Regions from separate parts of the Citrobacter sp. Cm046 genome, predicted to be linked through region 1. Evidence: predicted binding sites of a transcription regulator. Region 1 holds the regulator's gene; the other holds the start of a gene.

Region 1 (3,174 bases):
ACAGCAGCGCTGGTGCGGCCTCGATTCTCGACAATGTCAGCAGTTGCTTAACCAGCCCTTCCATACGCTGTGTTTGCTCACGCATGGTGTGCAGCGCTTTTTCTCGCGTTGCACCTTCCAGGGGATGTTCCTGCATCATTTCCAGATAGCCTTGCAGCACCGTGATTGGTGTACGCAGCTCATGGCTGGCGTTGGCAAAAAAGTTACGCCGCGCACCTTCCAGTTGGTGCATCTGGGTGACATCACGCGCCACCATCAGCAATTGCTTATCGGTATAGGGCATCACGCGAATTTCCAGATGTCGTCCGGTATTGAGAACCAAATTGATCGGTCGACTAAAGTCGCGCGTTTTCAGGTACAACGTGAATTCCGGGTAACGCAGCAGGTTAAGAATATTTTGGCCGCTATCGTCCGGCCAGCGTAATCCCAGAACCTGCTGCGCCAGGCCATTACACCAGAAAATACCGCCCTCTTCGGTAGTCAGTACAACCGCGTCGGGGAGTGATTCAGCCCCACTACGAAAGCGTTTGATCAGATTACCCAGTTCACGACGGCGCTTCTTGTTACGTAGCTGCATTTGATGCAAACCGTACAGCAACGGTTCCCAACTGCCTCGCCCCGGCGGTGGTGTCATACTCCTGTCGACCCACAACCACCAGGACAAACGTAATAAATTCCAGAAATGCCAGACAAGCAGGCTTGTTACCGACGCCAGTAAAAACCAGGGCAGATAACCGAAAAAAGCACTAAGGATAAAAGCCGGTATGCAGCAAAGTATCAGCTCCAGTACCAGCCTTCTCCATGACAATCGTTCAAGCAAACGTCATACTCCATTTACAGCCAGGTCCATTAGGCTTGTATTCTTACCAGTCAGAAGCGGGTCGAAAAACGATATCCCGTCCCACGCACCGTCTGCACCATGCGATCGTGTCCGCTGTGCTCCAGCGCCTTGCGCAACCGGCGGATATGCACATCTACTGTCCGGTCTTCCACGTAAACATTGGTGCCCCAGACATGATTGAGTAATTGCTCGCGACTGTAGACGCGCTCAGGGTGGGTCATAAAGAAATGCAATAACTTGAATTCGGTGGGTCCCATATCAAGCGGATCCTCGCCGGTCATCACACGATGCGAGGTTGGATCCAGGCTCAGGCCCTGCATCTCAATGACCTCTTCAACCGCCATTGGCGAAATACGACGCAAAACGGCTTTAATACGCGCTACCAGTTCCTTGGGAGAAAACGGCTTAGTGATATAGTCATCTGCACCGGTTTCCAGACCACGCACGCGGTCCTCCTCTTCCCCTCTTGCCGTCAGCATCATCACAGGAATGTCCCGCGTCATCGCTTCTCGCTTGAGATGTTTAATGAACTGCAGACCCGACCCGCCCGGAAGCATCCAGTCCAGCAGGATGAGATCCGGCCAGGGTTCATTAAGTTGGTTCACAGCACTGTCATAGTCTTCGGCTTCTACGGGATGAAAACCGTTTTGCTCGAGCACGAAGCAGACCATTTCACGAATTGGAGCTTCATCTTCTACGACCAGAATACGTCTCGCCATGATTTGCCCTGTTTTTTAATTAACTCGTTTATCATCAATACGGTGTCATTATGCGTCAGATTTATGACAGATTTATGAAAAGATAGTCCAGGTTTAACGAAGGTTGTTGAATTATGACAGCCCGGAGGCAAGATATTACCGTCCTGCAAAGGTTATAATCCTGTTCACGTTTTTTGCCATGGAACACTTATGCGCATCCTTCACACGTCTGACTGGCATCTGGGCCAAAACTTCTACAGCAAGAGCCGCGCCGCTGAGCATCAGGCCTTTCTCGACTGGCTTCTGGATACGGCACAATCCCATCAGGTGGATGCGATTATTGTGGCTGGCGATATTTTTGATACCGGCTCTCCCCCAAGCTACGCCCGTGAGCTATACAATCGCTTTGTTGTAAATCTGCAACAAACAGGTTGTCATTTGGTGGTGTTGGCAGGAAACCACGACTCTGTCGCCACGCTCAATGAATCCCGCGATATTCTGGCGTTTCTGAACACCACGGTGGTCGCCAGCGCAGGTCATGCGCCACAGATACTCCAGCGCCGCGACGGCACACCGGGTGCGATATTATGCCCGATCCCTTTTTTACGTCCACGCGACATCATCACCAGCCAGGCAGGACTCACAGGCGGAGAAAAGCAGCAGCATCTGCTGGGAGCCATCACCGACTATTATCAACAGCAATATGAGGACGCCTGTAAGCTACGCGGCGACCAGAACCTGCCCATTATTGCGACAGGGCATCTGACTACCGTCGGTGCCAGTAAAAGTGACGCCGTTCGTGACATCTACATTGGCACGCTGGATGCATTTCCGGCACAAAATTTCCCGCCAGCGGATTACATCGCGCTGGGACATATTCACCGGGCGCAGGTCATCGGCGGAACAGAGCATATTCGCTACTGTGGCTCGCCGATTGCGCTGAGTTTTGATGAGTGCGGCAAAAATAAATGCGTTCATCTGGTGAGTTTCGAAGAGGGTAAGCTGCGCGCGGTTGAAAACCTCACCGTGCCGGTTACACAGCCGCTTTCGGTACTGAAAGGCGATTTAGCGTCTATTACTGCTCAACTTGAGCAGTGGCGCGACACAGATCAGGAACCGCCCGTCTGGTTAGATATCGAAATTACCACTGATGATTATCTGCACGATATGCAGCGTAAAATTCAGGCCTTAACTGAAGACTTACCGGTAGAAGTCTTGCTGGTACGCCGCAGCCGGGAACAACGTGAACGTATTATGGTGAATGAACGACGCGAAACGCTGAGCGAACTGAGCGTGACAGAAGTCTTTGACCGCCGCCTGGCGCTGGAAGAGCTGGAAGAACCACAGCGCGAGCGCCTGAATCAGCTGTTCAGTACCACATTACAGACACTCGCCGGGGAGCATGAAGCATGAAAATTCTCAGCTTGCGCCTGAAAAACCTGAACTCCCTGAAAGGGGAATGGAAAGTCGATTTCACGGCAGAGCCGTTCGCCAGCAACGGCTTGTTCGCTATCACCGGTCCGACAGGGGCTGGAAAAACCACACTGCTGGATGCTATTTGCCTCGCGCTGTACCACGAAACACCGCGACTGAGTAACGTATCTCAGTCACAAAACGATCTGATGACCCGCGACA
Region 2 (3,174 bases), on a different contig from region 1:
CAACTAAAGACGCAAAATTCAACACGCCAGAGTTCAAAACTTCGTTCATTTCACCACCTCAATGTAGACAGCGTAGTTTACCACTGCCGCACAAGAAGGTAATCAACTGTTGCAAAAATGCGCTTACCAGGGAATAAATTTATTGATGGCGCAAATGCCGCTGAAAAATTGTACGTCCTGATCGCACATGATGTTGAACACCTGCGCCCACATCAGTATGCCCACCAGCACGACAACAATCAGAACCACCCATCGAATTTTTTTCACTCCAACTCCACTCTCCGAATCCAGATTTTATGCTGCTAAATTATCACGCGTTACCTAAACCCAGCGTTAACTGTAGCGGCATTAAATATTTTTAGGAATGATTCACTTGTTTCATCCAGTGTACAAGCTAATCTTATAATAACGAGAAAAGATAAGAGGTTGTAATGCGTCTGATTATTCGCGCTATTGTATTGTTGGCTCTGGTTTGGATTGGTTTATTACTCAGTGGCTACGGAGTTTTGATAGGAAGCAAGGAGAACGCGGCAGGTCTCGGTCTGCAATGCCAGTATCTGACCGCACGTGGCACCAGTACCGCACAGTACGTTCACAGCAACAGCGGTATCATCGGTCTGTCTGATTGCCCCGTGTTACGCAAAAGCACAGTGGTTGTCGATAACGGTTAATATAAGAGCAATATAGCCGGTAAGTTATTTATTACATCTTCAACTTATATTGACTATTAAAAAAGCCCCGGAAAAATATCTGGGGCTTTTTAACATGTCGAAAACTAGCCAGATCAGAATGGGTAGTCGTTATAACCCATTTGTTCTGAAATTTTACGCGCTGCTGTGTGCAACATCGCGACATACTCATGTAAGCGCTCTTCGGAGAAACGCAAGGTCGGGAATGAAATACTCAGTCCCGCAATCACGACACCGAAACGGTCAAACACTGGTACACCGATGCAACGCAAACCTTCTTCCTGCTCTTCGTTATCTTCGCCGTAGCCCTGCTCACGCACTTTATCTAACAGCAATAGCAGCTCATCAGTATTGGTTATTGTGCGCTCAGTGCTGCGTTTGTACTCAATACCATCGAGGATCTGCTTCACTTCCTCACGGTCACGCCAGGCCAGCAGTACTTTACCAATAGCCGTACTGTACAATGGGTTACGACGACCTACGCGAGAATACATGCGTAAATTGTACATCGAGTCGATTTTATGAATGTAGACAATGCTGTCTTCGTCCAGAGCCCCCAGATGCACAGTCTCTTTTGTCAGACGCGAAAGTTCGCGCATCTGAATGTCAGCGCTTCTAATCAAGTCAACGTTTTGCAACGCGCGAGCGCCCAACTCAAACAATTTCAGGGTCAGCGAATATTTCTCAGACTCCCCTTCTTGTGCCACATACCCCAGCGTTTTCATGGTCTGCAAAAAGCGATAAACGGTGCTTTTCGACATCATGACGCGTTGCGACAGTTCGGTAATACCAATTTCGCGCTCTTCACCCAGCGCCTGCAGGATGCCAAAAACCTTCAGCACGGAAGATACAGAATCGGGTTGTTTATCCAGATCTGCGATAGCCATTTATCACCTCATTACGAGTGTTTTATAAAAATCAGAACCGGTTTTTATTATAATTTCACGCAATGGCCCTCGCAATCCATCTTTGCTTACTTAGTTACAAATCTGCGACATAACGCCTGAATATCAATGCTAATATCATTATTCTCATCATCATATCCGACAACATTGACTTCCTATGGAAAGAATCCAGGCCGATGGCCTGCCATTGCCCCAGCGATATGGCGCAATTTTAACCATTATTATTGGTATCTCTATGGCAGTGCTGGATGGTGCAATTGCTAACGTTGCTCTTCCGACGATTGCCGCAGATCTTCAGGCCTCCGCAGCCAGTTCAATTTGGGTCGTTAACGCCTATCAAATTGCGATTGTCGTCTCACTCCTGTCACTCTCATTTTTGGGCGATATGTTTGGCTACCGACGTATTTATAAATGTGGGTTGGTCATTTTTCTGTTCGCTTCATTATTTTGTGCCTTATCAGATTCCTTACAAATGCTAACGCTGGCGCGAGTGGCTCAAGGTTTTGGCGGGGCAGCGCTAATGAGCGTTAATACGGCGCTGATAAGACTTATTTATCCCCAACGCCAGCTTGGCCGGGGGATGGGCATTAACTCCTTCATTGTGGCGGTCTCTTCAGCAGCCGGTCCTACAATTGCCGCAGCAATACTGTCCGTTGCGTCATGGAAATGGTTATTTTTGATTAACGTGCCGTTGGGGATTATTGCGTTACTACTGGCAATGCGTTTTTTACCGGCCAATGCTGCCCGGCAGTCAACACCACGTTTTGACTTACCGAGCGCGGTGATGAATGCCCTGACCTTCGGATTGCTGATTACCGCACTCAGTGGATTTGCGCAGGGACAGTCTTTGACGCTCATTGGTATAGAACTGGCGATGATGATCGTGGTCGGTTTTTTCTTTATTCGCCGTCAACTGTCACTGCCAGTCCCTCTGCTGCCGGTCGACTTGCTGCGTATCCCACTTTTCTCATTGTCTATCGGCACGTCTATCTGTTCTTTTTGCGCTCAGATGTTAGCTATGGTGTCACTCCCCTTTTACCTGCAAACCGCGTTGGGTCGCAGTGAAGTGGAAACAGGTTTGCTATTGACTCCCTGGCCGCTAGCCACCATGGTCATGGCCCCACTTGCTGGCTATTTAATTGAACGGGTACATGCCGGACTATTGGGGGCAATGGGGCTGGCGACAATGGCTGTTGGCCTTTTCTCGCTGATGCTACTACCCGCTTCACCGTCTGATTTTAATATCATCTGGCCGATGATACTTTGTGGCGCCGGATTTGGCCTTTTCCAGTCACCAAATAACCATACTATCATCATGTCGGCCCCCCGGGATCGTAGCGGAGGCGCAAGCGGTATGTTGGGGACGGCACGTTTGCTGGGACAAAGCAGCGGTGCGGCGTTAGTCGCGTTGATGCTGAATCAGTTTGGTGACAGCGGGACGCACATGTCGTTAATGACGGCAGGTATTCTGGCCACGGTAGCCGCGATTGTGAGTGGTTTACGTATTACGCAACCTCGGGTTCAGGGGTAAAAAAAAAGCGCATCCAGGGACGCGCTTTTCTCTCATGCTTCCGCAGGTT

The links. The regulator PhoB, encoded in region 1, activates phosphate uptake and scavenging genes when phosphate is short. The targets are predictions, from matches to a motif close to CTGTCATAAAACTGNCNNAT.
Region 2: the regulator PhoB is predicted to act here: its motif matches at 1,668-1,687, upstream of kdgR (DNA-binding transcriptional regulator KdgR).

The regions. Positions count from the first base shown of each region.
Region 1 covers NZ_JAOWGP010000036.1:177,386-180,559, reverse strand. The annotation lists gene phoR (phosphate regulon sensor histidine kinase PhoR) at 1-820, opposite strand, end outside; gene phoB (phosphate response regulator transcription factor PhoB) at 871-1,560, opposite strand; gene sbcD (exonuclease subunit SbcD) at 1,750-2,952, shown strand; gene sbcC (exonuclease subunit SbcC) at 2,949-3,174, shown strand, end outside.
Region 2 covers NZ_JAOWGP010000044.1:105,734-108,907, reverse strand. The annotation lists gene OGX98_RS18460 (YebO family protein) at 1-49, opposite strand, end outside; gene mgrB (PhoP/PhoQ regulatory lipoprotein MgrB) at 124-267, opposite strand; gene OGX98_RS18450 (YobH family protein) at 432-671, shown strand; gene kdgR (DNA-binding transcriptional regulator KdgR) at 785-1,576, opposite strand; gene OGX98_RS18440 (MFS transporter) at 1,752-3,125, shown strand; gene htpX (protease HtpX) at 3,173-3,174, opposite strand, start outside.